Regions from separate parts of the Phytohabitans rumicis genome, predicted to be linked through region 2. Evidence: riboswitches for the same ligand, from Rfam matches in the RefSeq annotation. Region 2 holds a riboswitch; each other region holds the start of a gene.
What was found. Region 2 has a riboswitch for cyclic di-AMP ahead of Prum_RS17035 (coiled-coil domain-containing protein). Riboswitches for the same ligand answer to the same signal wherever they lie in the genome.
Positions count from the first base shown of each region.

Region 1: linked by a shared signal. The riboswitch ahead of Prum_RS19505 (C40 family peptidase) and the one ahead of Prum_RS17035 (coiled-coil domain-containing protein) in region 2 are both predicted to bind cyclic di-AMP.
Region 3: linked by a shared signal. The riboswitch ahead of Prum_RS25960 (C40 family peptidase) and the one ahead of Prum_RS17035 (coiled-coil domain-containing protein) in region 2 are both predicted to bind cyclic di-AMP.

Region 1 covers NZ_BLPG01000001.1:4,362,868-4,370,567, forward strand. Annotated here, with positions in the region: gene Prum_RS19465 (hypothetical protein) at 1-306, shown strand, start outside; gene Prum_RS19470 (HAD family hydrolase) at 303-956, opposite strand; gene Prum_RS19475 (DUF6924 domain-containing protein) at 1,057-1,470, opposite strand; gene Prum_RS19480 (hypothetical protein) at 1,535-2,158, shown strand; gene Prum_RS19485 (hypothetical protein) at 2,155-2,709, shown strand; tRNA gene Prum_RS19490 (tRNA-Gly) at 2,717-2,790, opposite strand; gene Prum_RS19495 (pyridoxamine 5'-phosphate oxidase family protein) at 2,849-3,409, opposite strand; gene dcd (dCTP deaminase) at 3,465-4,046, shown strand; gene Prum_RS19505 (C40 family peptidase) at 4,162-5,136, opposite strand; cyclic di-AMP (ydaO/yuaA leader) riboswitch at 5,149-5,281, opposite strand; gene Prum_RS19510 (LamG domain-containing protein) at 5,419-6,138, opposite strand; gene Prum_RS19515 (N-acetylmuramoyl-L-alanine amidase) at 6,275-7,700, shown strand, end outside.
Region 2 covers NZ_BLPG01000001.1:3,859,288-3,866,987, reverse strand. Annotated here, with positions in the region: gene Prum_RS17040 (glycoside hydrolase family 65 protein) at 1-1,146, shown strand, start outside; gene Prum_RS17035 (coiled-coil domain-containing protein) at 1,195-2,097, opposite strand; cyclic di-AMP (ydaO/yuaA leader) riboswitch at 2,277-2,412, opposite strand; gene Prum_RS17030 (glycoside hydrolase family 10-like protein) at 2,533-4,092, opposite strand; gene Prum_RS17025 (SigE family RNA polymerase sigma factor) at 4,162-4,686, shown strand; gene Prum_RS17020 (TolB-like translocation protein) at 4,683-5,726, shown strand; gene Prum_RS17015 (hypothetical protein) at 5,741-6,907, opposite strand; gene Prum_RS17010 (SigE family RNA polymerase sigma factor) at 6,904-7,416, opposite strand; gene Prum_RS17005 (sigma factor-like helix-turn-helix DNA-binding protein) at 7,422-7,700, opposite strand, start outside.
Region 3 covers NZ_BLPG01000001.1:5,700,231-5,707,930, forward strand. Annotated here, with positions in the region: gene Prum_RS25945 (sigma-70 family RNA polymerase sigma factor) at 22-1,023, shown strand; gene Prum_RS25950 (Uma2 family endonuclease) at 1,085-1,603, opposite strand; gene Prum_RS25955 (DNA-3-methyladenine glycosylase family protein) at 1,671-2,555, opposite strand; partial or broken gene Prum_RS25960 (C40 family peptidase) at 2,672-3,627, opposite strand; cyclic di-AMP (ydaO/yuaA leader) riboswitch at 3,637-3,788, opposite strand; gene Prum_RS25965 (ABC transporter ATP-binding protein) at 3,976-4,749, shown strand; gene Prum_RS25970 (ABC transporter ATP-binding protein) at 4,746-5,516, shown strand; gene Prum_RS25975 (AMP-dependent synthetase/ligase) at 5,513-7,360, shown strand; gene Prum_RS25980 (branched-chain amino acid ABC transporter permease) at 7,353-7,700, shown strand, end outside.

The sequences.
Region 1 (7,700 bases), 500 kb from region 2:
CGGCTACCCATCTCGGGTGACCTCGGCTTCGTCATCGACCACCTGTCCGGCGAGCACATCCACCTGCTGCTCGTGTTCACTTGGCGGGGCAACAACGAGATGTGGGAGTCCGTCTACTACAAGGACCTCCGCGACGGCGGGCCGTTCCAACTCGCCCCACAGGGCACGCACCGCGGCGCGATCTGCGTCTGGGAGTTCGGCGCCGTCGCGCACGAGCACCTGGCCTGGACGCGCTACCTGCGGTCCGCACGCGACGAGGCCGCCAAGCGGGAGTACGCCGAAAGCCTCTACGCCGGCGAGATCTAGTAGGTCGCGAGCTCGGCCATGCTGTCGATCAGTGCGTCCGCCCTGGCGAGGCGGGCGCGCTTGCCCGGCTTGTTGGCGTACCCGATGGCCGGGACCCGAGCGGCGTGCGCCGCGTCGATGTCGGTCGTGGAGTCGCCGACCAGCACGCACTCCTCGGGTTGGGCACCCAGCTCGCGGAGTGCCGCCAGCACCGGCCACGGATTCGGCTTCATCCGAGCCGGCTCGGCGTACGGCCGTCCGATGACCGCGTGCACGGAGCCGGCCAGCCCGTGCGCCGTGAGATAGGCACGGACCGCCTCGGCGGAGTTGTTGGACACGATCGCGACCCGGTGGGCCGCCCCGATGACCTCCCCGGCGTACGGCGTCGGCTCCGCACCGCCGACCGCGACCAACTCGGCGGCGCGCAGGGCGTCCTCGATCCGGCGGGTCACACCGGGCCGGCCAGCCGTCGCCGAGTAGCGGAGGATCTCCAGCGGATCAGACTCGGCGATTATCGCTTCGGGCAGGCTGACGCCCTCGTCGGCGAGCAGTTGCCGCAGCTCGGCCGCGACGGTGGATGCGGGATGGTTGGCGAAGACGCGGCAGACCGGCCCGTCGAAGTCGAGCAGCAGGTAACGCTTGTGCCTGAACCAAGGGCATGTCTGGTGGATCTTGTGGGTGCGAGGCAAGGTCCAGGCGGCGTCCGGCGGCACCGGGCGGAGGTCGTCGTCTGGGCCCGCCGCAGCCCCACAAAGATCCACCAGACACGCCCTATGAGGCGAAGCCACGGAACACGCCATCCGGGTCGGCATGATTGGCAAACTCAAAGAAGTCCATGTTGGAAATCGACAGATTATTTTCGATGCCCCACATCTCGCCCGGCACCACCCGGAACCAATTCCCCGGTGTGTGGAGCAGGTCGACCGCGACGATCGGCATCTCGGGATCGGTGACCGTGACGTCGTCAACCAGGAAGAGAAAACTGCGATAGGTAGCGCTCGGCAAGCGCGCGACCTGCTCGGCGGTCACCGCCGCGAACGCCCGGTCGCCGACGAAGGACAGACTGGCCGCGAACCCATCGACCGACGGCACGGCACACGCCGCCTGAACCGCGTCCCACGCGCCATCGTCGGCAAAGTCCGTACGGAGCACGAGCGCGCCCACCGTGTCGGGCAAGGTCAGCATCGTTCCAGTCTCCCAGCCCAGTTGATCTCCTGGCCGGGTTGGGTCACTATGCGACCCTGACCGCGTGACCGACCGCGGTGATCGACGGCTCGCGACGATGAAGTGGCTGCTGGACGTGGCCGCGGAGCGGTTCGACGCGATGACCAATGGTCAGGACCACCCACGGATCGACACCGCCCGTACCAGGATCGAGACGGCCAGCGCAGCCGTCGCTCGGGCGGCCGGCGGACTGTCCAGTTGGACGCGGACCTGGCTCGGCATGGCGGTGGCCGCGGTAGGCGCGTGGACAGCGGCCACGGTCAGCGGAGGGCTCATCGGCGTCACCATTGTGGTGGTGCTTGGCCTGTACTGGCCGATGTTTACTTTGCACAACGTGCTGGCGGACAGGGTCAATCGGCGGCGAACCCGGCGACCGGAGCCGCCACCGGAAATCAGCATGCCGGCCGGTCTCGACCCGGCGGATCAGGTCCTCCGGCTGCTGTGGGCCGCACGAGACGAACTGCGCGGGGAGATGAGACAGCGCGCCGCCACAGATCGGTTCGGGTACGTCGGGCGGACCGCCACCGGCTTCGACTGGCTGCGCCGGCGCAACGGCCACCTCGCCTGGTTAACTCGCGCCGACCGGTCCGTGTGCCAGGCGATCCACTCCATCGAAATCTGGCTCGACGCCCTGGACCACGACCGGTGAGGGAGATCGCGACCAGGCTGCGGGCCGCCGAAGAGATGGCGGAACGTGCGGCGGTGACCTGTCAGCACGCGGAACTCAAGGGCCGGCGCTTCCGCGCGGGCGTGATCGGCGGCCTGGAACTCACCGCCGAGAGCCTGCACGCGGCCGTAGAGGTGATCGAGCCGGCTCCCACCGTCTCCCGCAGAATGATGGCGAGCTCAGTGCTGATCACGTTCCTACATGTGGTGGCATGTGTGGCTGTGCTCCTGGCCGTGCCAGACCCGAGCCGGCCGCTTGTGCTGGCGGTGGCGCTCGGCGGCACGGGGGTCCTGGCGAAGCTGGTAACAGGCTTGGTCGTCACAGCCTGGGACTGGCGCGACGCGCGGGCGCTGGACTCGGCCGCCGTCGATGAGCCTTCAGATATACGGGGCACAATCGTGGAATTGCGGACGGAGATCGATGCGATCAGCGCTGACCTTGATCCGGATCGCGACGGCGCGCACGTGAAGATTAGTCAGAAGATCGAATCGGCGCTGATTTGGCTCGACTCAGCGGAGCGCGCGAGCCGGTAGGCATCGTTGGAGCGGGTGAAGGGAATCGAACCCTCACTGTCAGCTTGGGAAGCTGATGTTCTGCCATTGAACTACACCCGCAAGCGGACACCACTGTACATCACAACCCAGCCACCACGGGCACACCGCCCAGGGACTATCACCGCAGGCCAGGCGACGCGCAGGTCGAACGCCTGGAACGCCTGTCGGACGCCGTAGCCGAGGACGCCGTAGCCGAAGAGGCGGCCGTCGGGTCGAGCCACACCTGCACCGCGGGGCGCTCGGGCGTGCCGACCGTGAACGGGGTGGCGCCGTTGCGTCCGTGCCGGGCCAGCATCGCCACGTCGACCGTGAACTCGAACAGCCGCCAGTCGACCTGCGGTGCGGCCCGCAGGTTGCCGGCGAGGCGGGCCACCTTGGCGCGGTCGGTGACGACCTGGGCGCGGCCGGCCAGGTACGCCTCGTCGTCGCTGTCCTCGGGCGGGAAGGAGTGGAGCGCGTAGCGGCCGTCGCGCTCCAGGTCACGCCGCTTGGGCGAGTCGACGACGAAGCAGTAGAGGCCCTCGTCCGTGATCACCGGTGACACCGGATGCACCCGCGGTCCGCCGTCGGCGCGCACGGTCGCGAGGTAGCCCAGACCCGGACCGTACTGCTGCATGAGGGAGCGGATCGCCTCGGCCAGGCGGGGCTCATCGGTGACGAACTCAGACCAAGATGCCATGCCAGCATCTTATCGAACGTATGTACGAGCAAGGTAGTCCCCTATGGTGTGTCGCATGCTGCTCTCCGACCGCGACCTCGTCAGCGAGATCAAGGCGGGCAACCTCGCGCTCGACCCGTTCGAGCCGGACCTGGTCCAGCCGTCCAGCATTGACGTCCGGCTGGACCGGATCTTCCGCGTGTTCAACAACCACCTGTACACGCACATCGACCCGTCGGTACGGCAAGACGATCTCACCTCGCAGGTCGAGGTGCCGGCCGGTCAGCCGTTCGTGTTGCATCCGGGCGAGTTCGTGCTGGCCTCCACGCTGGAAGTTATCTCGCTGGGCGACCAGCTTGCCGGCCGCCTCGAGGGGAAGTCGAGCCTGGGCCGTCTCGGCCTGCTGACGCATTCGACCGCCGGTTTCATCGACCCGGGGTTCAGCGGGCACGTCACGCTCGAGCTCTCCAACGTGGCGAACCTGCCGATCACCCTGTGGCCGGGCATGAAGATCGGTCAGCTGTGCATCTTCCGGCTGTCGTCGCCGGCCGAGCACCCGTACGGGTCGAGCGTGTACGGCTCGCGGTACCAGGGTCAGCGCGGGCCCACTCCGAGTAGGGCCTGGAAGAACTGGCGGACCTGGCCGACAGCACGTTAACCGAGAAGACGCCCTCCCATCCCGGGTGGATGGGAGGGCGTCTTTTTTTCTCTGGCCGGTGCGGGTCGCGTGACGGGGGAACACGCGACAGGCGCGGCCACGGGGGTGGGTAACGCTAGCCCGGTCGGCCGTAGCCATTGATCGGCGCGGCGTTGATCGTGCGCATCCGGACCGGTACCCCGGGCTTGGACGCGTCCACGATGTAGCCGCCGCCGACGTAGATGCCCACGTGATGGACGTCGCTGTAGTAGAAGACGAGATCGCCGACCTTCAGGTTGCTTCGACTGCTGACCGGATCGACCGTGCCCTTCTGGCGGGCGGCGTTGTGCGGCAGCGAGACGCCGGCGGCCTGCCAGGACTTCATGGTCAGCCCGGAGCAGTCGTACGCGTCGGGACCCTCGGCGCCGAAGACGTAATCCGAGCCGATCTGCGCGCAGGCGAACTTGGCCGCCTTGGTGCCGGCGCTGCCGTCGTACGAGTACGGGCACGCCGCGGGCCTCAGCTCACCGACGCCGCCACCGCTGCCGTACGCGGCCAGGCGCGCCTTTTCCAGCTTGTCGATCTCGCCGTCGAGCTGCTTCTTCTTCACCGCCAGGTCGGCCTCGGCCTCGGTCAGCTGGCTGACCAACGCGTCCAGTGGGGCCTTCTGCTTGGCGTAGCGTTCCTTGAGGTCGATGACCTGCTGGACTTCGGCCTGGGAACGGCGGGCGAAGACGTCCAGCAGCTCCAGTTGGTCGGCGAACGTCGTCGGCGTGCCGCTCGTCAGGAGCGCGTTGAACGCGGAGAAGTTTCCGCCCTTGTAGCGCTCCACGGCGAACTCGCCGACCCGGGTCATCGCCAGGTCGATCTGGAGTTGCAGCGGCGCGATCTTCTTGGCGAGCGCGTCGGCCTGCTTACGCTTGGCGGCCAGATCGATCCGGGTGGCGTTGTGGCGCTCAAGCACCGGCTCGAGCTTCTCGAACGCCGCGTCGATCTGCTTCTCGATCTCGGCGGGGGACGGCGCGGCGTGCACGACCGTGCCGCTGGACAGCACGGCGGCGCATGCGAGGAACGCGGTAATGATGGAGCGACGCGCGGCATAGCCTGCCACCGGAGTCCGAACTCCTTCTCCCTGGCCGCCTACCGGGTTAGCTGACGGGTTCGGGCGGGAAGAACGCCCTACCGCGGATCGCGGATTCACCCCAAGTTGCGTGGTTCCCCGGCTCGTTGTCTGACCGACTCGGCGGGCTGAGCCGTGGTCTCCCAGGCTGGGAGGCCGACCTCCGGCTCAACGATCCCCAAGGGTAGGAGCGGCGCAATCGACCCGCAAGCGGTACGGGGGCACTAGTTCGGTCCGTGTGCGCACGGTAGCGCATCGTATATCGAAACGATGCTAGTCAATAGACAGAAACACGTCGTCCAGCAGTCCGGCGTACTGGTCATTGTCGACGGAGACGTTCTTGCCGCCGATTCGCAGCGGTTCGGAATTCACAATGGACACCCCGGGCGGCACGTGGACCGAGCCGCGCGGCACCGCATCGACGAAAATCGACAGCGTCGAGCCGGCCCGGGTGCAGGCGAGCGCGTGCCACCGGCCGTCGGTCACGGTCACCGGCGCGATCACCCGGTAGATCGTCGTGGTGCTGGCGACCACGCAGCTCGGCTGGCCGGCGCGGCCGTCGACCTGGAGCTTGAGCTGGGTGACGCCGCCGGTCGAAAACCCTTTCTGCACAACGTTCGCGCCGTCGCCGGCGTCGGCGGCCGTCATCAGCACCGAGGCGCCGTAGCGCAGCGCGCGGGTGCCCGGATTGAGCTCGGGCGCCGGCCCGCTCTCCAGGATCGCCCGGGGGCAGCCGGCGCCGTCGCACCGGTCCGGAAACCGTGCCGCCCACCCGCCGCCGCGCTCGGTGAAGCCCACGACACCCCGCGTCCGCAGCGGGTGCCGCCCGGCGGCATCCGGCACCGAGCCGGTGAACCAGCCGTCGAACGTGTACCGCACCGACACCGACGGCGGCCCACCCGGCGCGGGCTTCGCGGTCGCGGCCAGCGCCACACACACCAGTCCAAGCAGGGGTACGCCCCATCGGCGCGTCATGTGCATTTCGCGCGACATTGCTCGATTGTGGAGATTCCAGGGCAACTCAGACAATCACTCGCAGAGCTAGATTTCAGGAGCGCGTGAAGCTTTCTTACATGTAGGCGCGAAGTCTCGTAATCTATTGACCATGCCCCGTCTTACAACGCGAATCGTGCTCAGTACGGCGGTGGTCGGCGCGGCGACGCTGGTGTCGACCACGCCCGCCCCCGCGACCAGCCCATCAACCGACACCCGACAGCAGGAGTACGCGGCCGCCGCGGCGGAGTTCGGCGTACCCGAGAGCGTCCTGCTCGGCGTGTCGTACCTGGAGTCCCGGTGGGACACCAACGCCGGCACGCCCAGCACCAGCGCCGGCTACGGCCCGATGCACCTTACCGACGCCACGTACGTGACGTCGCTACCCGGCGGAAACCACCACGACGACGACGCCGAGGACGCCCGGGGCGACGACGCCCGAAGCACCAAGGACGTCGCCTCGGTGGGTGTGCCGGCGCCCGCTCCCGAGGCGCTGCAGACGCTCGACCGTGCCGCGGCGCTCACCGGCGCGACCGAGGAGGCGCTGCGCACCAGCCCGACCGAGAACATCCGGGGTGGGGCGGCACTCCTTTCCGCGTACCAGGAAAGCATCGCTGGACCGACGGGGAGCGCGAGCGACCCGGCGGCCTGGTACGGCGCGGTGGCCAGGTACAGCGGCGCGGACAGTGCCGATGCCGCGGCGGCCTTTGCCGACCAGGTCTTCACGACGATCCGCGAGGGCGTCGCGCGGGTGACCGACGACGGGCAGAGCGTGACGCTGGCCGCGCGGAGCGTCAACCCGGCGCGCGGCTGGCTGGACCGGCTCGGGCTGCGCAAGCTGGCCCGCCCGGACGGCCTGGAGTGCCCGGTGGACATCTCCTGCGAGTGGATTCCGGCGCCGTACCAGGAGTTCCTGGACAACAACGGCAACCCCGACTACGGCAACCACGACCTGGGCAACCGGCCCAAGCAGCAGAAGATCGAGTACATCGTCATCCACGACACCGAGGGGTACTTCCAGCCCTCCGTCAACTTGGTACTGGATCCAAAATATGTGAGCTGGCAGTACACGCTGCGCTCGGTCGACGGGCACATCGCCCAGCACCTCAAGGCCAAGGACGTGGGCTGGCACGCCGGCAACTGGTACGTCAACGCCAAGGCGATCGGGCTGGAGCACGAGGGCTTCGCCGCGCAGGGCACCTGGTACACCGAGGCGATGTACCGCACGTCGGCGAAGCTGGTGCGGTACCTGGCGACGCGGCTCGGCATCCCGCTGGACCGCAACCACATCATCGGCCACGACAACGTGCCCGGCACCATCCCGGCGAACGTGCGCGGCATGCACTGGGACCCGGGTCCGTACTGGGACTGGTCGCACTACTTCGACCTGCTGAAGGCTCCATTTAGGACGACCGGTTGGCCGGGCAGCGGCATGGTGACGATCGACCCGGACTTCGCGACCAACAAGCCGGCGTTCGTCGGGTGCGGCAGCGTCGCGTCCCAGCCGTGCACGCCGCGCGGATCCTCGGCGGTCATCCTGCACACCGCGCCGGACGCGGCTT
Region 2 (7,700 bases):
CCCTGGCGTACGGTCCGCGGGCAGGAGTGTTCGGGGTACTGGCCGGCGGGCACGGCGGCGTTCCACATCGGCGCGGACATCGCGGACGCGGTGATGCGGTACGTGGTGGCCACCGGCGACTACGACTTCGAGCGCGAGGTCGGCCTGGAACTGCTGGTGGACACCGCCCGGCTGTGGCGCTCGCTGGGCCACCACGACCGGCACGGGGTGTTCCACATCGACGGGGTCACCGGGCCGGACGAGTACACCGCGGTTGTTAACGACAACATCTACACCAACCTGATGGCGCAGAAGAACATGATCGGCGCCGCCGAGGCGTCGCTGCGCCACCCCGAGCAGGCCCGCCGGCTCGGCGTCGACGAGGAAGAGGCCGCGTCGTGGCGTGACGCCGCCGCGGCCATGCACGTCCCGTACGACGAGGAGTTGGGCGTCCACCAGCAGTGTGAGGAGTTCACCCGGCTCCAGGAGTGGGACTTCGCGGCCACCCCGCCGGGCAAGTACCCGCTGCTGCTGAACTACCCGTACTTCGACCTGTACCGCAAGCAGGTCCTCAAGCAGGCCGACCTGGTGCTGGCGATGCATTGGCGGGGTGACGCGTTCACGCCCGAGCAGAAGGCGCGCAACTTCGCCTACTACGAGCAGCGCACCGTGCGCGACTCGTCGCTGTCGACGTGCACCCAGGCGGTCATGGCGGCCGAGGTGGGCCACCTCGAGTTGGCCCACGACTATCTGGGCGAGGCCGCCCTGATGGACCTGCACGACATCCACAACAACACCCGCGAGGGCCTGCACATCGCCGCGCTCGCCGGCGCCTGGCTCGCCATCGTGGCCGGTCTCGGCGGCATGCGCGACCACGGCGGCGAGCTGTCGTTCGCGCCGCGGCTGCCGAGCCGGATCAACCGCATGGAGTTCTCCATGCTGTGGCGCGGGCTGCGGCTGCGGGTCGACGTGACCCAGCACGAGGTGACCTACTCGCTGCGCAACGGTCACGACGGGGCCAAGCTCGACCTCGTACACCATGGGGAGCATGTGACCGTGACCAGCGACGCGCCGCTCAGCCGGCCGATCCCGGCGCTGCCGCCGGTCGGTCCGCCGCCGCGGCAGCCCTTCGGGCGGGCCCCGGCCCGCCGGATGCCCGACGCCTGACGGCACGCAAGGCCACGGGGCCTGCCAGCGCACCGCGCTGGCAGGCCCTTACAGCATCGAGATGTGTACGTGGTTGGTGTGGTCGCTGGACGGGTCGCCGTTCGCGCCGCCGTACGACTTCCACCCCGTCGCCGGTGACCAGAACTGCCGGTACCAGATCACGTACATGACGCCCAGCCGGTCGGCGTTGCGCACGAAGAACGCGGCCAGGTTGTTGCCGTAGAACTTGTCGTCCCCGGTCGCGTCGCCGCCGAAGTTGCTCTTCTGGGCCGACCAGTCGCAGGCCCGGCCCTTCGGGTGCTCAAACGGCCCGCCCGACCGGAAGCAGCTCACGAACCGCTTGGCGCCCTTGTCGTTCGGATGGATCTGGGCGATGAGGCGCTGCGTCTCCTTGAGCATGTGCAGCGTCCGGGGCGTGATGCAGCGCCCGGTGGTCGGGTCGTCCTCCGAGCAACTCTGCGCGGAGAACCCGCCGTCGTTGTTGCGCGGCGCCTGCTTCGCCAGCGGCGAGTTCGCGTTGACGAAGCCGCCGGTCGCCTTGCCGCCGACCAGCTTCAGCGCCTTCTCCGCCTCGGACTTCTGCTTGGCCATGATGGTGAGCTGCTTCTGCTCGTCCTTGACCTCGGCGTCGATCGCCGCCTTGGCCCGCGATGCCTGGTCGAGGGCCGCCTTGAGCTTGGCCAGCCGCGCGTTGTCGCGGGCGGCCAGCATGTCCAGCGCCGCGGCCCGCTGCAGGAACTCGTCGGGCGAGGCGCTGTTGAGCAGCAGGGTCATCGGCCCGATCCGGCCATTCCGGTACGCCGAGCCGGCCAGCAGCGCGACCTCGGGCTCCATCGCCTTGATCTGCTCTTCCGCCTTGCGGAGCTCAAGGGAGAGCTGCAACTGCCGGTTGCGCGACTTGGTGACGGCATTGCGGGCTTCGACGTACCCGCGGCTGGTGGACTCCAGCACGTCCCGCAGGAGCGGTGTGCCCCCTCGTCGCCCGGGTTCGGCGTGGGCGCTAACGCCACCGGCGACGCTGCCGCCGCTCCACCACTTGGCCCGATCGCCACTCCGGACAACGCGGCCGCCGCGGCGACCAGGGCAACAGCCAGCGACAAGCGCCGGCGACGTACGGATGCCGTCATACACGTTCCTCCCGTCGGCCGCCTACCGAGTTAGCTGACGGGTTCGGGACGGGAACGATCCCTACCGCGGTTGCGGATTCACCCCACTTACGGTGGTTCCCCGGCTCGCTCAGCGTGAGCAATTAGGCGGCGGTCACCGCCGGCACCGTGGGGCGCCGCCGGGCGGAGACCGCCGGAAAGCTTACCGGATCGAGAGTGGACTTCGATATTGCTCTGACCAGGCAAAAGGTGTTACTGGGCAACGACGTTCGGTAATTGTTCAGTCAACGACCCGCGGTTCGCTCGGGCTTGTTTCGTTCCACAACCGGTCCAGGGCGGTCACGCAATAGGTGTACGACCGGTCCTCGGTTGCGCCGGTGTCCGCCCAGCTCGTGTCGCGTGTCGTGGCCACGAGATTGGCCGCGTCGCCGTCGACCCGGTACACCGCATAGCTGGTCCCCGTCTTTGACCAGCGGAGCTTCACCCCGCCGTCGTCGTACTCCGCCTCCTGGATCTTCGGTGTGTCGGGCAGATCACCGCGGAGGTGTGACATGGGCGGCACCAGGGCGGGCGCGGCGTAGTGCGCCTTCGCGTACCGGGTGACCGCGCCCAGCCGGTCGGCGCGTACCTGCTTGGCGCTGAAATGAACGGTGCCGCTGACCGGATGCTTGCTGTTGAGCGTGAGCTGCTGGTCCAGCTGGGCCGGGTTGCGCCAGGCCCCCGACTGGCCGATGCGGTAGTCCGCCATGCCGATGTAGAGCTGCACCCCGCTGCCCTTGATCACCTCGGACCACCAGGGCAGCAGCTTCGCGTAGTCGGCGATGGCGAAGCCGATGTGCCAGTAGAGCTGCGGCACGATGTAGTCGACCCAGCGTTCCTTCACCCAGAGCCGGGTGTCCGCGTAGATCGCGTCATAGCTCTGCAGCCCGCGGGTCTGCGAGCCGAGCGGGTCGTTGGCGGCGTTCCGCCAGATGCCGAACGGGCTGATGCCGAACTTCATCCACGGCTTGGCTTCCTTGACCCGCTGGTTGGTCTCCTGGACGAACAGGTTGACGTTCTGCCGGCGCCAGTCCGCCTTGGACAGGCCGTTGCCGTACTGCTGGAAAGCCTTCGCGTCGGAGAAATCTTCCTTTTTGACCGGGTACGGGTAGAAAAAGTCGTCGAAGTGCACGCCGTCGATGTCGTACCGGGTGACCGCGTCGAGGATCGAGTCCTCGACGAACCGCCGCGCCTCGGGGATGCCCGGGTTGTAGTACAGGCGGCTGCCCTTGCCCTTCGCCGGGTACGCCACCGCCCAGTCCGGGTGCGCGCGCAGCGGATGGTCGACCGGCAGCTCGTTGATGACCCCGGTCTGGCCCGCTTTGTACGGGTTGAACCAGGCGTGGAACTCGATGTTGCGGGCGTGCGCCTCGGCGACCATGAACTCCATCGGGTCCCACCCGGGGCTCTGCCCGTCCTTGCGGCCGGTCAGCCAGTACGACCACGGCGCGTACGTCGACTCCCAGAACGCGTCGCCGCTGGGGCGTACGTGGACGAAAACCGCGTTGTGCCCGCGTTGCTGCGCCAGGTCGAGCCAGCCGCGATACTCCTTCTTGACCGTCTCGGCGTCCAGGCCGGGGCGGCTCGGCCAGTCGATGTTGCTGACCGTAGTGAGCCACATGCCGCGCAGCTGGTGGGTCGCCTCCATGGGCCGCCCGGCGCAACTGCCCCGGGCCACCGCCGAGGTGGCCACCTCGTCCGCCGGGTCCGGGCGCGCCTGCCAGCGCGCCACCCCGACCGTGGCGAGGACGACGAAAGCGAGGACCGCCGCGATCGGGCCGCGGGGTGGGGCTGGCGACATCGCCCCAGTGTGCCCATGAGATGCGGTCGATCGGCAACCCTCTACCGGGTGGGAGACGTCTTGGGTGGCGTGCCACTTCTTGTGACGGTGCCTACCGGGGCGGAAAGCGTGGACTTCGACGCGTTCGTCCGGTCCCGCACGCCGGCGTTGCTGCGCTCGGCGTACCTGCTGACCGGAGACCAGCACCTCGCGGAGGACCTGGTGCAGTCGGCGCTCGCCCGTACGCACCGGGCCTGGCGGCGGCTGCGGGACACCGGCAATGCCGAGGCGTACACCCGGCGGACCATGTACCACCTGCAGGTCAACTGGTGGCGCCGGCGGCGCGTACCGGAATCGCTTGCCGACGCGGTGCCCGAGCCGCGGCCGTCCGCGCAGGCATCGTCGGCCGACGGCGTCGCCCTCCGCCTCACCCTGCAGGCCGCGCTGATGCGGCTGACCGCGAAGCAGCGGGCGGTCCTCGTGCTGCGGTTCTTCGAGGACCGCACCGAGGTCGAGACCGCCGAGATGCTGGGCGTCACCCTCGGCACCGTCAAGTCGACGTGCGCCCGCGCGCTGGCCCGCCTGCGGACCCACCTTGGGGAAGGAGCGCTGTGAAGAACTCCCTTTCGACGGCCCTGACCGAGCTCGCCGAGGACGTCCAGCCGGTCGACCTGCACGACCGGGTGCTCGCCACCTCCCGGCGGCTGCGCGCCCGTCGTGCCGTCGCAGGGTCGCTCGCCGTCGTCGCCCTGGCCGCCGGCGCCACGTACGGCGCGGTGCGGGCACTCCCGTCGGAGCGGGCCCTCCCGCCGGCCGAGCCCGTGGTCACCATTCCCGGGACCGTGTACTTCGCCTCGTCGGAGCTGCCGGCGTACACGGTCTACCGGCTCGCACCCGGCGGCGAGCTGGAGGAGTTCGCGAAGTTCCCCTCGGGCGCGCTCGGCGAGACCGTGGCCCTGTCCCCGGACGGGCACCGCGCCGCCTGGGTCACGGTCGACGGCGCCGTCATGGTCGGTCGCACCGACGGCTCGGAGGCGACCAAGGTCGGCACGCAGGAGCTGCAGAGCGACTGCGGCCGGCCGTCCTGGTCACCGGACGGCGGCCGGGTCGCGTTCGTCTCGGGTGGCTGGGAAGACAGCGCGCTGATGGTCGCCGACGCGGACGGCTCTCCGGTCGCGGAAGTGGACCAGACGGGCGGCTGCTTCCCGGTGTGGTCACCGGACGGCCGCCGGCTGGCGTACGTCCAGTTTCCGAACGGGTCGCTCAACTCCCAGCTGCTGACGGTGCAGGCCGACGGGACCGCCCGGCGGGTCGTACCGGTCCAGCTCCGTGACCCCGCGTACGTCCGCTACCCGGTGAGCATCTCGAACGACGGGGCGAAGGTGGTCGCGGCGGTCGGCGAACCGGACGGCTGCAACTGCCCGGAGGGCATCACCCTGTCGTTCGCCGACCGCCTGATCGACGGGTTGAGCGGGGAGGTCAGCCAGCTGACGTGCGAGAACGCGCTGCTCACCCCGGACGGTGGGCTGCTGCTACGGGTGGCGGCAGGTGACGCGTACACCCTGGAGCTCCGCTCCCCGGATGGCGCACTCCTCGCCTCCTGGCAGGAGCCGAAGTGGCCCCATGAGACCCGACTCCTGCGCTACGTGCCCTGAGCCCGCCTTATCCGTCAGCTGAACGACACCTGGAACGTGGTCTCCTGGCCGGTGCCCGGCAGCACGGTGCCATCGCTGTCGGCCCCCGCGTCCACGCGCAACGTCGCCGGGCCGGGTGGGCCGTCTTCATGGGTGATGAAGGCAAGCGCGATGCTGCGCTGCTCGCCGGGGCCGAGCGGGTCGGCGACGCACACGATCCGATCCGGCCGGCCTTGCATGGTCGGGCAACCGGACCAGATCGCGTGCTCGGCCTCGTCGCGGCTGTTCCGCGGGAATGTCACCAGTGGATAGTCCACCGTGGCGGCACTGGCGTTGACGATCGTGACCGTGGTGGTGGCGCGCCGCCAACTATCGGCCTCCACCGGTCCGTACACCATGTCGGTCGCGGTGATCGTGAGCCGGAAGGCCGGCGCCGGCGGAGCGGTGGTCTGCGACGGCGACGCGAACGCTGTCGGCCCGCCGGTCTGGCGGAACCGGTCGCCGGCCCAGGAGTAGGTCCGCCACTGCCGCACCCGGTCGGGACCGACGACCAGGACCCGCACCTTGCCGCTGGCGATCTCGAACTCCGTGAGGTCCGACACTCCGGAGCCGTTGCGGACGACCTGGCCGAGGGCGGTGATCTGGCCGGCGCCGTCCCGATCGAACGCGACGACCTGCCGCGCCGTCTCGTCCCCGCCCCCGCACTCGAGCCGGACGACCGTCTCGGCCGCCGGGTCGCCGTCCACGTCGCCGTGTCGCAGGTCGAGCAGTGCCGGTGCGGAGGTGCCGTCGGGGCTTGGCCGCAGTCGCACGTCCTCGGTCGTGCACTCGTCTATCGCGCCGGGCCACCAGTCGGGCAGGTCGACGGCGGCGGCGAGGAGCTGCTCGCGGGTGATCCTTCCGTCCACCATGGACGGTGAGGGGGTCGGCGAGGGAGTCGGCGACGCGGAGCCGGTCGTCGACGGCGATGGCGAGTCGGTGGGCCCCGGTGGCCGGTCGCCGTCGGTCAGGCCGGCGTACGCGACGATCGGGAGAGCGACCGCCACCACGGTGACCGCCGCCACCACGACCGCGGCCCGCCGCCGGCGGCGCCGGACTGTCCGCTGCACCGCGTCGATCCCGGTCGGGCGCACCTCGGGCAGCACCTGCTCCCGGAAGGCGGCGAACGCGTCACCGAGCTGGTCCGGCTGCTCCCCGATCATGCGTCACCTCCTCGCGCTTCGGACAGCTGGGCCGCCAGCGCGGCACGGGCCCGATGCAGCCACGATTTGACCGTCCCCTCGGGTACGCCCTCCTGGCGTGCCACCTCGGGCACCGGCAGGTCCGCCAGGTAGTGCAGGACCACCGCGCGGCGCTGATTCGGCGGCAGCACGGCCAGCGCGGCGGTGAGGGCCACGCGGTCCGGGCTCGGCCCTTCCGTGTACTCCTCGCGCTGGCGGCGCAGGAACGCCTGCGCGGTGCGTACCCGGCGCCACCGGCTGGTGGCGAGGTTCCAGGCGACGCGGCGGATCCAGGCGAGCGGATCGTCGTACCGGCGGACCCGGGACCAGCGCGCGTACGCCCGGCAGAACGCCTCCTGCACCAGGTCCTGCGCCTGCGAGATATCACCACAGTGGGCGGTGAGCTGCACGGTCAGCATGCGAAAGTGGGCATGGTAGATCTCATGAAACTCGGGCCCGGTGACGTCGGTCGCCGGCGGTGGCTCGTCCACCCTGGTTACACGCCCGTCCCCGCCGGATCGTTGCGCTCTTTTGCGAGTGCGGCGCGCAGGGTCCGCATCGCGGCGTACAGGCGGGATTTGATCGTCTCCACCGGGACGCCGCGCTCGGCCGCGGCGGCCTCGAGGGAGACCCCGCGGTACACCAGCTCGACGACCAGCTCGCGGTCCGCGGGCGCGAGGTCCTTCATGAGTACGGCGACCGTGGCGGCGGGTGTCGGGGGCGCCGGGCCCGGCTTGCGTACGTCCTGGACCACCGAATAGGGGCGGTCGTCGAG
Region 3 (7,700 bases), 1.8 Mb from region 2:
GGAAGTTACGGGGGAGGGCTGATGAACGTGGGGACCGCAAGGAACAGGGCAACTGGGGCGAGCGAGGGGATCGTGAGCAACGTGGAAAGCAATGTGGTGATGCGCACGGACGAGGTCGCCGAGGAGCGCGACCTGGTCGGCGTCTACCTGCACGAGATCTCCCGCACGCCACTGCTCGACGCCGCCACCGAGGTCGACCTCTCTAAGGCCATCGAGGCCGGGCTGTACGCCGAGCACCTGCTCGACGAGGGCCAGATCCCGAAGGGCGTGGGCCGCGAGGAGCTGGAGCGCCTCGTCATCGAGGGCGAGCGCGCCAAGGACCTCTTCATCCGGGCCAACCTCCGGCTGGTCGTCTCGATCGCCCGCCGGTACGTCCGGTCCGGCATGCCGATGCTCGACCTGATCCAGGAGGGCAACACCGGCCTGGTGCGCGCCGTCGAAAAGTTCGACTACGAGCGCGGGTTCAAGTTCTCGACGTACGCGACGTGGTGGATCCGCCAGGCCATCAGCCGGGCGATCGCCCAGCAGGAGCGCACCGTCCGGCTGCCCGTGCACCTGGTCGAAGACGTCAACCGGATGCGCAACGTCGCCCGGCAGCTCACCCGCGAGCTCGGCTCCGACCCGGAGCCGGAGCAGATCGCGGTGGCGCTCGGCGTGCCGGTCGAGCGGGTCCACGAGCTGGTCCGCTGGTCGCAGGACACGGTGTCGCTCGACACCCCGGTCGGCGACGACGGCGACACCAACCTCGGCGACCTGGTGGCCGACAGTGACGCCCCGTCTCCGGAAGAGGTCGTGCTGACCGCACTGGAGCGGCAGCGCATCGAGGGCCTGCTCAACCACCTCGACGACCGGTCCGCCGGCATCATGCGCGCCCGGTACGGCCTGGAGGACGGGCGGGAGCACTCGCTGACCGAGGTCGCGTCGCGCTTCTCCCTCTCCCGGGAGCGGATCCGGCAGCTCGAGATCCAGGCGCTGGGCCGGCTCCGCGAGCTGGCTCGGGCCGAGGGCCTGCAGGCCGCGTAACTCTCCCCACTCGTACCGCGAACGGCCGGCGTCCCCCAGGGCGCCGGCCGTTTTGTGACAGTCAGGAGAGCCCGCGCTCTTCCAACTCGGCGAGCGTGGCCTGACTGGTAACGACGTAGGTGTTCGCGTCGGCCTTCAGCTCGTGCATCGTGATCAAGGCGTTCTTCTTGTCACCCTCGATGGGCTCCGCGAGCCAGTAGCCAGGGATGCCCCTCTCGGCGTACCACTGGGTGTCGCGGTCCTTGCCGTCGGAGCCTGGCGACCACACCTCGACGACGAGCGCGATCGCGGCGGCGAGATGCCAGGTGACGTCCCAGTCCTCCGGCTCCGCGTTGAACACTGCCACGTCGGGCACGCGCGTATCGCGCACGGTGTTGAGGACACCGACCTGCTGCGACGCGATACGGTTCGCAGCGCGGAGAAGGTTACAAATCCTTCTCTCGATCTCCTGGTGCCAGAACCTGGCCGGCGACATGATCAACAAACTCCCGTCGTGCAGCTCGTAGCGCAGCTCGGGCGGCAGATCCTTGATGGCGTCGACCGTCCAAACCTCGACGGCCGGCAGGTGCAGTGTGACCACGTCGCCCTCCTCCGGGATTACCCAACAGCGTAGGGCGGCGTGGTGCGAGACGACCACAGACGTGGTGTTATGCGGCCACGGGGAGCGGCTCGGCGACCCAGGACGACGCGGTGCGAGCGTAGTAGGCCCACCAGCCGACCCAGCGGCCGTAGTGCGCGCGCAACTCGGCGGGACCGGGCGGGGTCTCGCCGTACACCGCGCGGGCGGCTGCCTCGAACTGCGCCATGCCCAGCGGTGCGTCGTCGGGGCGGCCGAGGACCCGCAGCAGCAGTGCCTGGGCGGTGAACTCGCCGATCCCCGGCACGGCGAGGAGTGCCTTGCGCACCTCGTCGTACGCCCCGGTGTGCAGCCACTCCTCGTCGAGCGCGGCCACCCCGGCCACCACGGTGCGGAGCCGGTCGGCGCGTTGCCGGTTGCCGGCGTACCCGATCAGCTCCGCGTCGCCGAGCGCGCCGATGGTGGCCAGCGACGGGAAGGCGACGTGGTCGACGCCGTCCACCGTGAGCCGTGGGCCGAGCTCGGCGGCGATGCGGCGCTTGCGGGCGGTCGCGTACCACTGGGTGCTGCGTTGGGTCAGGGTGAAGTAGACGGTGCCCTCGGCGAGCGAGGCGAAGCGCACCTGGTGCAGGCCGTGGGCGGCCCGGACGACGTGCGCCATCGGGCCGTCCCGCTCGGCGCTGGCGAGGAAGCCCGACATGTCGTCGTCGAGGCTCAGCCACCGCGAGACGGCGCGCTCGATCTCCGCCCGCTCCTCGCGCGCGAGCGCCCGACCGGAGTGGACGCCAAGCGAGAGGTCGGGCCCGAGCTCGGCGACGACCGCCTCCGCGCCGAGGCGGAACGCCTTGCGCACCCGCCCCCCAACGACCTGGTGACCACCGGCGGAAGGCGCAAACCCAGCAAGCGCCCGCAGCGACATCTCGAACGAGTACGGCTCAGCAACACGGATACTCATGCGCTGAGCCTGAACCCGAGGTGTGACACTCCCCGCCTCCCGACGGCGATCTTGGAGTTATCAGGTTCAGATGTCCGGTATGGAACCTGACAACTCCAAGATCAACGGGGATTGCCTTAGCGGACGCGCCCGTAGCCGTACGGGGTCATCATGTCGACCGTCGAGAGCTTGACACTCTCGCCGGGCTGGGGGCGTGGATGACCTTGCCGCTGCCCACGTAGATGGCCACGTGTCCCAGGTCGCTGTAGAAGACCAGGTCGCCGGGTTGCAGGGAGCCGCGGCCGATGTGCGCCACCACGTCCCACTGCATGGCGGCGTTGTGCGGCAGCGTCTTGCCGGCCGCCTTCCAGGCCGCGAGCGTCAGCCCCGAGCAGTCGTACCCGTCCGGACCGTCGGCCGCCCAGACGTACGGCGTACCGATGGCGTTGTAGGCGAACCGCACGGCCACGCCCGCCTTGCCGGAGACGGACGGGATGGTCCCGGTGTACGAGCCGCTGGACGACGTGGCCGAGCCGTACGCCTTCTGGCGCATCTCGTAGAGCTTGGCCAGGTCGGCCTCGATCTTCTTCTTGCCGGCCGCCAACTCCTTGAGCTGCGCGGTCTGCTTGGCCTCGGTGGTGTCCAGGTTCGCCTTCTCATCGGCGTACTGCCGCTGAGCCGCCGTGTAGCCGGCGACCTGCTCCTGCCGGTCCCGGGCGAGCTGGTCCAGCATGCCCAGGCGGTCGATGAGCGGGCCGCTGCCGTCCAGCAGCGCGCTCGCCTCGCCCACCTGACCGGTCCGGTACGCCACGGCCGCCATCTGCCCGACGTCGGCGCCGGCCTTCGCGACCTGCTGCTCCAGCGGGGCCATCTTGGCGGCCAGCGCGGCCGAGGCGGCCTTGGTGTCCTTGAGCTGCTCGTTGAGCTTGTTGTAGGACTCGACGACCTTTTCCAGCTCGGTCGACGACTTGTTGATCTGCTGGGTCAGCTCACTCGCCGACGGCTCGGCCTGGGCGGCCGTGGCCGGCACGGTCAGCCCGATTCCGAGTCCGACCAGCACGAGGGCGCGCAGCAGCTTTCGCGCGGGGGACAAACGCGAACCCTTCTTCCGCAACGCCGCCTACCGAGTTAGCTGACGGGTTCGGGCGGGAAGAACGCCCTTCCGCGCGTGGCGCGGATTCACCCCATTACTCGAGTTGGGTCCCCGGTTCGCTTACGGACAGTGATCATCCAGCGATTCGGCGGCACCGGGCCGGTGCCACCCGGGGGATGACTGACGACCGGACCAGCGGCTCCAACCTAACGTGATCATCGGGCAGGTGAAAGTGCTGGTCGGATGAATTACTGACGGTGACCAACCGAGACCAAACCGTCGCTTGACCTAGCTGTGAGGTTTAGTTAAATGATCGGTAACTTGTGACGTGAAACACAGGAGCCGCCGATGCTCCAGGTGCAGAACCTCGAGGTTGTCTACGACGACGTGATGCTGGTCCTGCGCGGTGTGAGCGTGGCGGTGCCGCCGGGTGGCATCGTCGCCCTCCTCGGCGCCAACGGCGCGGGCAAGACCACCCTCCTGCGGGCGATCACCGGCCTGCTCGACGTGCACGACGGCGAGGTGACCAAGGGCTCGGTGACCCTGGACGGCGAGCCCGTCCACCACCTCCGCCCGGCGGCCCTCGTCCGGCGCGGCATCTGCCAGGTGATGGAGGGGCGGCGGATCTTCGCGGAGCTGACCGTCGAGGAGAACCTCCGCATCGGCGGCCACACCAGCCCGCGGACCATCAAGGCGCGCATGGAGGACGTCCTGACGCTCTTCCCGGTCCTGGCCGAGCGCCGGCGGCGCACCGCCGGCTACCTGTCCGGCGGCGAGCAGCAGATGCTCGCGATGGGCCGCGCGCTCATGGCCGAGCCCCGCTATCTGCTGCTCGACGAGCCCAGCCTCGGCCTGGCGCCGCGCCTGGTGGAGCAGGTGCGCGGGCTCATCGTCGAGATCAACAAGCGGGGCACCGGCGTCCTGCTGGTCGAGCAGAACGCCACCATGGCGCTGTCCATCGCGGCGCACGGCTACGTCCTGGAGACCGGCAAGGTGGTCCTCGACAAGCCGGCCGACCAGCTGCTGGCCGACGAGGACATCCGGGAGTTCTACCTCGGACTCACCCGGGAGAGCTTTCGCGACGTCAAACACTACAAGCGGCGGAAGCGGTGGCTCTCGTGACGATTCTGGAGTGCCACGACCTGCGGCTCGGCTTCGCCGGCGTCAAGGCCATCGACGGGGTGAGCTTCAGCGTCGGGCGCCGGGAGCTCTTCGCCATCATCGGGCCCAACGGCGCCGGCAAGACCTCCATCTTCAACGTGCTCTCCGGCGTGTACCGCCCGCAGTCCGGCCGCGTCGTCTTCGACGGCACCGACATCGCCGGCAAGCGGCCGCACGCCATCGCCGCCCAGGGCATGGCCCGCACGTTCCAGAACGTCGAGCTCTTCGCGAACCTCACCGTCCTGGACAACCTGATGCTCGGACGGCACAACCACATCCGGTACGGGCCGCTGTCCGCGATCGCGTGGCTCGGGCGGGCCCGGCGGGAGGAACTGGCCAGCCGGGCCGCCATCGAGACCATTGTGGACTTTCTCGAACTGGAGCAGTGGCGGCGCCTGCCGGTCGGTTTGCTGCCCTACGGCGTACAGAAACGGGTCGAGCTCGGCCGGGCGCTCGCCATGGAACCCAAGCTGCTGCTGCTCGACGAGCCGGTCGGCGGCATGAACCGCGAGGAGACCGAGGACATGGCCCGCTTCATCCTCGACATCCGCGACGAACTCGACATCCCCATCCTGCTCGTGGAGCACGACATGGGTCTCGTGATGGACCTCGCCGACCGGGTGCTGGTGGTCGACTTCGGGAGGCCGATCGCCACCGGCGCGCCGGCCGAGATCCAGCACGACCCCGACGTCATCCGCGCCTACCTCGGGGAGGTGCAGCCCACATGACGGCGACGACCCAGACCCGCACGGCCACGACCATCGCTTCCCGGGTACGCGACCACGCGCTCGCCGGTCCACATCGGATCGCCATGCGGGAGAAGGACTTCGGCATCTGGCAGGAGGTGAGCTGGGCCGACTACTGGGACACCGTGCAGACCGTCGCGCACGCGCTGCTGGCCCTCGGCGTACAGCCGGGCGACCGGGTCGCGATCCACTCCGAGAACCGCCGGGAGTGGCTGTACGCCGACGTGGCGACCGTGGCGGTGCGCGGCACCACGGTGGGGCTGTATCCGACCAACCCGGCACCCGAGGTCGGCTACCTGCTCTCGCACTCGGGCGCCCGGGTGCTCATCGCCGAGGACCAGGAGCAGGTGGACAAGGCGCTGGCCGTACTCGACGAGTGTCCCGACCTGGAACGGATCGTGTACCTGGAGCCGCGCGGCATCCGCCATCGGTACCACCACCCCAAGCTGCTGTGCTGGGACGACCTCGTCCTGCTCGGGGTGGCCCACCGGGACGCCAACCCGGACGCGGTGGCCGAGCGGATGGCCGCCGCCCGGTCCGACGACATCGCCACGCTCATCTACACCTCCGGCACCACCGGGCCGCCCAAGGGCGCCATGCTGTCGGTGTCCAACGTGGACTTCGCGATCAGCGTGCTGGTGGACGCCGGCGGCTTCACCTCGCCGCCGCCCAGCCCGGCCGACCTGCTGCTGTCGTACCTGCCGCTGTGCCATGTCGCCGAGCGCATCTTCACGACGTGGTTCAGCGCGGGGGCGGCGGTGCAGATCAACTTCGCCGAGTCCATCGCGACCATCCAGGCCAACCTGCGGGAGGTCCAGCCCACCATCCTTTTCGGCGTGCCGCGGATCTGGGAGAAGATCCTGGCCGGGGTCACCATCAGGCTGGCGAGCGCGTCCCCGCTCAAGCGGCTGAACGCCCGGCTGTGGCTGCGGGTGGCCGACCGGATCGGGGCCACGCTGGTGCGTACCGAGGGCAACCACACGCTCGGCACCCGGCTGGCGTACGCGGCCGGCTGGCTCTTCTTCTTCCGCGCGTTGCGGGAGCGGATGGGCGTCGGCCGGGTGCGGTACGCCGCCTCGGGTGCCGCGCCGATCGCGCCGGACGTGCTCCGCTTCTTCATGGGCATCGGCGTGCCCATGCACGAGGTGTACGGCATGACCGAGAACACCGCGATCGCCACCGCCAACCGGCCCGGTCGCGTCAAGCTCGGCACGGTCGGCGAGCCGCAGGACGGCGTGGAACTACGCCTCGACGAGGAGACCGGCGAGATCCTCACCCGGCACCCGGGCAACTTCGTCGGCTACTTCCGCGATCCGGCCGCCACCGCGGCGGCCATGACCGAGGACGGCTGGCTGCGCACCGGCGACATCGGCGAATGGGTCGGCGGCACCCACGTCAAGATCACTGACCGGGCCAAGGACATCATCATCACCGCGGGCGGCAAGAACATCGCGCCCTCCGAGATCGAGAACGCCCTGAAGGCGTCGCCGTACGTCAAGGAGGCCGTCGTCATCGGCGACCGCCGGCCGTACCTGACCGCCCTCATCGGGATCGAGCTGGACACGGTCGGCGAGTGGGCGCAGCGGCGAAACCTCGCGTACACCACGTACCGCGACCTGTCCCACAAGCCGGAGGTGCTCGCGCTCGTGCGGTCCATCGTGGACGGTGTGAACGCCCGGTACTCCACGGTGGAGCAGGTCAAGACGTTCACCATGCTGCCCAAGGAGCTCGACCACGAGGACGGCGAGCTGACCGCCACGCAGAAGGTGAAGCGGGCCGCGATCGCCGAGCTCTTCGCCGACCAGGTGGAGGAGATGTATGGCTGAACTGACCGAGGCCGTCCTGCGCGGGTTGGGCACCGGCAGCGTCTACGCCTTGCTCGCCCTCGGGTTCGTCATCATCTACAAGGCCACGCGTGTGATCAGCTTCGCCCAGCCGGCGTTCATGCTCGCCGGCGTCACGCTCGTCACGTACCTGGTCCTGGAGGTGAGCTTCTGGGTCGCGGTGCCGGTCGCCGCCGTACTCACCGGGCTGCTCGCCCTCGGCGTGGAGCGGGTGGCGGTGCGGCCGATGGTCGGCCGGCCGGCGTTCATCGTCGCCATCATCACGCTCGGCGTCGACGTCGCGGTCCGGGTCGTCGTGAACGCCTTTATCGGCCTGGACGTG